2 regions of the Paenibacillus sp. NPDC058898 genome follow, and region 1 is predicted to be linked to the other one. Evidence: riboswitches for the same ligand, from Rfam matches in the RefSeq annotation. Region 1 holds a riboswitch; the other holds the start of a gene.
What was found. Region 1 has a riboswitch for thiamine pyrophosphate ahead of ACOZB4_RS26100 (ABC transporter substrate-binding protein). Riboswitches for the same ligand answer to the same signal wherever they lie in the genome.
Positions count from the first base shown of each region.

Region 2: another riboswitch for thiamine pyrophosphate. It lies ahead of ACOZB4_RS11500 (YkoF family thiamine/hydroxymethylpyrimidine-binding protein); the one in region 1 lies ahead of ACOZB4_RS26100 (ABC transporter substrate-binding protein).

Region 1 is NZ_JBMOSM010000012.1:80,898-84,945, reverse strand. Features, by position in the region: gene ACOZB4_RS26110 (diguanylate cyclase domain-containing protein) at 1-1,273, opposite strand, end outside; gene ACOZB4_RS26105 (VOC family protein) at 1,510-1,893, shown strand; TPP riboswitch at 2,065-2,176, shown strand; gene ACOZB4_RS26100 (ABC transporter substrate-binding protein) at 2,290-3,321, shown strand; gene ACOZB4_RS26095 (MTH1187 family thiamine-binding protein) at 3,413-3,706, shown strand; gene ACOZB4_RS26090 (ABC transporter permease) at 3,703-4,048, shown strand, end outside.
Region 2 is NZ_JBMOSM010000003.1:666,552-670,599, forward strand. Features, by position in the region: gene ACOZB4_RS11490 (ABC transporter permease) at 1-576, opposite strand, end outside; gene ACOZB4_RS11495 (nitroreductase family protein) at 1,103-1,705, shown strand; TPP riboswitch at 1,888-1,990, shown strand; gene ACOZB4_RS11500 (YkoF family thiamine/hydroxymethylpyrimidine-binding protein) at 2,076-2,681, shown strand; gene ACOZB4_RS11505 (sporulation protein YjcZ) at 2,752-2,850, opposite strand; gene ACOZB4_RS11510 (nucleotidyltransferase domain-containing protein) at 2,968-3,666, opposite strand; gene ACOZB4_RS11515 (class I SAM-dependent methyltransferase) at 3,814-4,048, shown strand, end outside.

The sequences.
Region 1 (4,048 bases):
GATGGATCATGACCGTGAATTCGTCTCCTCCTAAACGGGAAACCAAAACTCCCTTGGATTCGAGTGATTGAAGCCGGTCTGCAACCTTTCGTATCAACAAATCGCCGGCACGGTGGCCGTATCGGTCATTGACTCGTTTGAAACGGTTCATATCCATATACAGCAAGCCTACACGGGAACCTGTGCGGTCCGCCTCCTTCAGCGAACTTGACAGCCTTGCATTAAAATAACGACGATTATACAGCCCCGTAAGATCATCGCGATGTGCCAGGGATTCACTCTGCATCAGACTTTCATGCAGTCGATCCAACAAGCGGTCGTTCTCGAACTGGATCAAAATCTGCCTGAATAGGATCAGGATAACGCACAGGGAAAGGCCGGTAAACAGTCCAGTCCACCCTCCAAAATGCTGCGCCATAAGGGCAAACATCCCGCCGAGCACGCTGTAGGGAAGCAGGTACCTTACGATCAGGTTTCCGGTTGAACGAGGCTCCCGCTCGCCAACAGATGGATTACGGGTATCAGGAGCGGACTGTCCGCCTGCGAAACTAATGAAAAATACCGATAACGTATAGAGTGGATACAGGTAAGAGCGAACCTCGATATCCAAAAGATCAACGAGATAGATGTACAGAACATCTCCGGCCATAAATGTACTTCCGCCAAGACATAACAGGATGGCCGCCCATTTCCTTAACTGTCCGGTATTAAAATACAACACCATTGTAAAAAAAATAAGTACCATTGCGCACAGTGGATACAGCATGTCCACCCAAAGGTTTCCCCATACTGTCTCATGGGCCAGACCCTGAAGCTCAGGCTTGATGAAATATTCCCATCCTACCGTCATGACCGCTATGCCAACAATCACGATATCCAGCATAAACCGCAGCCCCCGAAACGAACCCTGAACATGCCGGAATAAATAAATGAGAGAACTTGCGAACAGGATAAGTTCGATCCCCCAGAACAAATGGGTTAGAACTGACAGGAAAGCGCTCTCTTTTCCAAACCAGATATTGCATGCGTGGAGGGTTCGGGCCACTGCCTCCCCCATCAATCCGAGACTCGCAATAAGCCAAAACCTGCGAAGATGAACCTCAAAACGCCGACGGATCCGCATTAAATAAACGGAAGCGGCTGCAGGAGAAATAATGACTAGTACACGCTGAAGCGATAAAGCATCAGGCATCCACAGAGCGATCATTATCTGAATGAATGCATATATTATGGCGAGTCGAATCCACAGATGATCTGCTGGAGTTGGACTCATAAGCATTCCTCCTCGGCCAAAAGGTAAGCTGGTTCACTTTAAATGTGTTAGGTCTTTTGAATTAACATTTCTATTTCTCATGATACTTTTTGCCCACCCAAAAGTAAAGATGAGGAAATGAAAGAAAAATCATCTTATTCGCCTGTGCACGAACAACATAACACCCACTTGACGTATAGGAATTATATGATAATATTTCAGTCATATCTTATATGAATCGGAAAGGGTGTTGCACCATGTCACAGAAACGATTGGATCATGTTGGTATTGTTGTCCGGGACCTTGAAGCTACAATCGCCTTCTATACATCCGTAGTCGGACTTGAGCTGAAGGACCGCCTGACCCATACTAATGGCGTCATCCAGCTGGCGTTCCTAGGATTTAACGGCAGCAACGAGACGGAAGTCGAGCTTATTCAGGGATACAGCGACACGCTGCCTTCGGAAGGAACGGTACATCATTTTGCAGTCAGCACGGATAACATTGAAGAGGAATATGCCCGTGTGCAGGGACTTGACGTTCCTCACTTGGACGAGGAAATCGTGACGCTTCCGAACGGGTACCGCTATTTCTTCGTGCACGGTCCCGAAGGAGAATGGATTGAGTTCTTCCAGCGCTAACCTCTGCGTAGAAGCCGTATTCAAATACTTTATCTTGTGAAAGGTTCATAGCATCAATTAATTCTCCCATTGCATTAGTGTTCTAACAAAGACCTGTCACGTTCGCGCCTCTTCGAACTAGACAGGTCTGCTGTGTTAGGACTATAATAGCGGATGTAATGATCGAAACTTCATAAATACCGGGGGAGCTGGAATTTGGCCGGCTGAGAGTGTATCCGATATGATACTGACCCTTACACCTGATCTGGGTAATGCCAGCGTAGGAAGCCCATGTTTGCGGCAGCTTTTATTTGCCGTGGTATACACTTACGCCGTCATGCGTCCTGATATCATCAGGGCGTTTTTTTTGTGGAGTTGCGAGGTAATAGAAAGAGAACTTAAAGGAGAGAAGAAACGATGAAGAAGGGAAGATGGATTCCGCTGCTTCTCGCTTGCGTCCTGCTGATGGTTGCGTCCGGATGCGCTACAAGCGGAGAGAACAAAAAGATAGGCGCCGCAGGTGAGGACAGTCAGACTCCCGGGAAGCTCCGTGACGTACAACTGATGCTCGATTGGTCCGCCAATACGAATCACACCGGCCTGTATGCAGCGAAGGAGCTTGGGTATTATGAGGAAGAAGGGCTTAATGTCCAGATCGTCCAGCCGGGAGCAGGCGGAACGGATACGCTGGTCGCATCCGGAAACGTGCCGTTCGGTATCAGCTATCAGGAAGGCGTAACGCTGGCCAGAACCCAAGGATTGCCGCTCGTTTCTATTGCAGCGATCATTCAGCATAATACATCCGGCTTTGCGGCTCCCAAGGATAAAGGCATCTTGAAGGCAGGCGATTTTGAAGGGAAATCCTATGGCGGCTGGGGCTCGCCTGTGGAGGAAGCGGTTATGAAGTCCATCATGGAGATCGATGGTGCCGATGTCAGCAAGGTGAATATGGTCAATATGGGCGATGCCGATTATTTTACGGCCGTCAAACGCGACATTGATTTTGCCTGGATCTTCTATGCTTGGACGGGTATTGAAGCCGAGCTTCGCAATGAGCCGCTTGACATGATTTATGTGAAGGACTACTCCAAGCAGCTTGATTATTACACACCGGTGATCGTAACGAACGAGAAGCAGATCCAGGAAGACCCTGAGCTTGTCAAAGCGTTCATGCGGGCGACTTCAAAAGGATACGACTATGCGATTCAACATCCCGAAGATGCGGCAGCCCTGCTGACGAAGGCTGTTCCCGACCTGGATGCCGAACTGGTTCTAGCCAGCCAGAAATGGCTGAGCCCCCGTTATCAGGATGATGCATCCCGCTGGGGCGAACAGAAAGCCGAAGTATGGTCGGGGTACGCAGACTGGATGTTTGAGCGCAAGCTGCTGGAGAAGGAACTTGACGCTGACAGCGCATTTACCAATGAATTTTTACCGGAGAAGCCATAAGGTTATTTCTATATAAAAGAAGAGAGACGGCCTTTGCAGCAGGCCGCCTCTCTTCCATTACAATACAGCTTGCACGAAAGGATGAGTTTATATGGCGAATACTCTCTTGAGCATTCAAGTAATACCGAGAACGCCAAACGGGACCGACAGCATCCCTTATGTAGATGAAGCGATCAAGGTTATTCAGGAATCAGACGTGAAATACGAGGTTCATGCACTCGAAACGACCATGGAAGGAGAGCTCTCCGAGCTGCTCAGGATCGTTGAGCGCATGCACGAGGCGCTGGTGAATGCGGGCAGTCCCAGCATCATATCCCAGGTCAAAATCGCGCATCATCCAAGCGGCATCAGCATGGATAAGCTGACTGAGAAATACCGTCCATGAGAAGCTGGTGGAGTTCTGTTTGGCCGCCCGTTGTGGCGGTCCTCTTCTTTTTGGTGGTATGGCAGGCGGCAGTATCCGTGTTCGACATTGAACCCTTTATTTTGCCTGCACCGACGGCCATCGGGCATGAGGCCGTTACCGGAGCTTCCGGCCTCTTCCAGCATACAGCGGCCACCCTGCAATTAACCCTGATCGGCTTTATAATCGGTACGGCAATCGGTCTAATCATCTCGCTGGCACTGCACATGGTGCCTTTTCTCAAAACCTCCCTTTATCCGCTTCTTATTCTTAGCCAAAATGTGCCGACAATCGCCCTAGCCCCGCTTCTCATGATTTGGTTCG
Region 2 (4,048 bases), on a different contig from region 1:
CGCCAGAATCAAAAGCGGGATACTAATATAGAGCATTTCATACTGGCCCTTCATGATCATGGAAAAATCACCCTGAAGCCATGCGGACATATTCTGAATAAGATCATATTTGTATGCAAAGAAGGTGGCGATCGAACTCACGATATTACCAAACATCAGCCCTACGAGCGGGATGAAGATCGCATCCTTGAACTTAATCCGATCCAGTATCTTCATGAAGATAAAGGTTCCTGCCAGAGCGAATACAAATGCCACGAGCATTTTGATAAGCGGACCGCTTGTCGTGAAGACGAGCATGGCTACCAAAATCCCCAGTCTGGCAGAGTCCATCGTACCTGCCGTGGTCGGCGATACGAACTTATTGCGGCTGAGCTGCTGCATGATCAATCCGCAGATACTCATGCTGACACCCGCCAATATAAGACTGACAAGCCTAGGAATCCGGCTTACAAGCATAATATGCTGTTGTTGTTCTGTCATCGAGAACAGTTGCAGTGGCGAGATATCTTTAACTCCAATAAATAATGAGATTATCGAGAGTACCACAACGGCTGCAAATAAGTATCTAATCTTCATGTCTCTTCCTTCTATGCGTATGTCTCTAAAATATCCGGGATCTCGCAATTTCCAACGCCATTCTCATTGAGATTGATTATCAATCGCGCTCTGATATGCATTATATCATCCTCATTCTGGCTCGACAAGGGTAATTGAGAATCAAAATCAATTAATTTGTTCATACTTGTATATTTTGTTCATGAATTGTTCATAATATGAAGTTTCGAGAAGACATAGCTAATATCCTCAGGTAGGAAGCACTCCTTTCGTTTAAACCTCCATATAATGAAGCTTCTCAAAAAGCCAAACGGATTCAATTCATATTTAATAGATAAGGGAAATTATATTTAATCAAAAGTCGTTGACAATTACTCTAAGTTATATTAATATACTAACATAAATATTATTCCTAACTAAACGTAAGTTAATATGGAATGATAATTAAAAATATTGCTAAATAAGCAACATGCATATTTGCTTGAAGTAAAGGACATCTTCTTATCAGGCGTATGCAAATTCGATTACACCAGGAGGAATTTTTTCAATGTCTAAAGATTTTTCAACTGCACTCAAAAGTCGCCGTTCTTATTATGGGATTAGCAAAGAATCCGTTATCTCGGACGAGCGTATTCAGGAAATCGTAAACGAAGCGGTTAAGTATACCCCGTCTTCTTTCAACTCTCAAAGTGCACGCGTCGTTGTATTGCTTGGCGAACAGCATGATAAACTGTGGAATATCACGGAAGGCATCCTGAAGGAAGTCGTTGGCGATGAAGAAGCATTCAAATCCACTGCCGACAAAATGGGCGCATTCCGCGCTGGTTACGGTACGGTATTGTTCTTCGAGGACAACAACGTCATTGCCGGGCTGCAACAAAACTTTGCCGCTTATGCCGACAACTTCCCGATATGGTCCAACCAATCCAACGGCATGCTGCAATTTGTAGTATGGACATCCCTTGAAGCAGAAGGTCTGGGTGCATCCCTGCAGCACTACAACCCGCTGATCGACGAAAAAGTAAAATCCGAATGGAACATCCCGGAAAGCTGGAAGCTGCTTGCTCAAATGCCTTTCGGTAAGCCGGTTGCTGAACCAGGCGAAAAAGAATTTGCACCGCTTGAAGATCGCGTAAAAGTATACAACTAATTAAATAGATGAAAAAAGGCCGCCTCCCTAAGTTCCCGCAACTTGGATAGGCGGTCCTTTTATAATGGGCAAAGATTGAAAAACCGATCACTAAGCGATACAATTAGTCAAGTAAGAACCCTCGAACTTCTAAGATAACAGAAGCTCCGGGCAAACTTGCGATAACCAACTACATAGGATGTTGGCTGTACTAGGGGTGCCATGTGCTGAGAGACGGCGGTTTGCCGTTAACCCTTAACACCCGATCTAGGTCATACTAGCGTGGGGAAGTGTAGCATTTATGTTTATTTCTTTTCGTAGGCATAACTGCACTTTCTTCACGGGGTGCGGTTTTTTTTGCGTGGACTTATATCATGGGGAGGAAATAACAATGAATGAGCTTGTATGCGGAACCAGTCGGATCGTCGGGTGCCGGTTCTCGGTATTTCCCATGACGGACCGGTTTGTAGAGGTCATCATGGGCGCACTACGTTCCGTGGATACAGGGAAGGTATGGATTCAGACAGATGATGTGAGCACCTGTATTCGTGGACGTGCAGAGCATGTCTTTGATGTGACAAGGGCGATATTCGCCTATGCTGCAGCGAGTGGCGTGCATACCGTTTTTAATGGTACATATTCCATCGGTTGCCCCGGAGATACGGACGCCGATGTATATATGACCGAGGATTCGACTCTCTTAAACAACGACATCGGGGAACATGCCGATATTGAGACTGCCTGCCAATTCGCTCTTTACCCCATGGGGACCGATGACTACATGGATGTCATCTACAGTGAAGTTAATCGTACGAAGGCAGCCGGGACATTCGCCGGAAGCGTTCATTACGCCAGCCGATTAGATGGGTCACTGGCCCAGGTGTTTGGATCCCTTGAAGAGGCGTTTTTACATGCGATTCAATCCGACAGCAGCCATTTGGTCATGACTGCGGTTGTGTCCGCACACAGCCCTTCGGTCAAAGCCGCATCGAATTGAGCTTTATTGAGGCAGACAAAAGCCCGGCAATCGCCGGGCTTCTGTCACTACTGCCAAGAATCTTGACGGTTTAAACCCAAGCACTCAAGATAATTACGAGCAGGATAAAGAGAACCAAAATAATTCCTACTGAATTGTTCCATCCACCGCCGCCATATACTCCGCTCATGAAGATCCCCTCCTGGATTTAAAGAATGACGTGATGTAATCACACTTTTATAGTATTTCCCGTCTCGTGCTAGTGTCACGGCTAATGTACCCCTCTTTTTATATTGGCAAGGATATTCTATTCCTCATAACCAATGAGAAGCTTGCCTCCGTACGGATGGAGCATTTCCTCGGTGAATGCCATAAGAACTGAAGGATCATCCTGGCGATACATCGCCGTGAGCGCTGCTTCAAATCGTTCTCCCAAGATCGAGTCATAGCGGTTGAACAGACGGAACAGTGTTTTCCCTTCACCCGTCCACTCCCGGTTCACCCTAAGTACAAAATCACAGAGAATCGCCGCTATTTTGTGCACCGTAAACCACTTTTCGGCATCCCTTCGGGGACTCTGCAAATCCAGCAGGTACTCGGTTAGCATATAACGGTATTCGTTAATGTCGGTTAGCATCAAGGGCATGGGTCCGTAATTCAAGTCGCTTCGGGCTTCCGCCTGCACCTCTTCCCCCTCAGGCAGCGCGTGCAGCACCGTCCCTTCTACGACCATCCGCTGCAATGAAGGATTCGCCGCGCTCACTCCCTCATCGAAATATTCGCGATAGGAGGATAAAGACAAAATAAATATTTCCGCGATCCACCCATGTGCCTCTATCGTCTTCCTGCTGAAATCATGACCATCCCGTTCAATGACTATGATGTCCAAATCGGATTGTTCATTATGTTCACCTCTGCTCGCGCTGCCGCCAAGCACAGCAAGCAAACAGTCGGGATAATCGTATTGTATGATGCGTTCCGCTGCCTCTACCGGTTCCATCCTCATGACGTTTCCTCCAGTATAATTCTGATCCTCCCGAAAAAAGGGCTCAAAATATCTAATTCAGCTAAAACCCTAAACGTACCTGAATCATATGGTAAATAAATAAACGATTACCCTCATGTTGATGACAAGGAAGAAGGGATAGATGAGATGAACTATATTCATATGCTCTCCAAATTAGGTATGGGCAGTGCCCACCCGGGAGGATTCGAGGCAACCCTCCGAATGCTGAAGAATTATCCCATTCAACCGGGCAGCCGCATTCTGGAGGTCGGGTGTGGAACGGGCAGAACCGCATGCCATCTTTCGGAGATGGGGTATCAAGTAACGGCCATTGACCTGAACGAAAATATGATCAAAAAAGCCCGTGCAAGAGCCGAAGCGA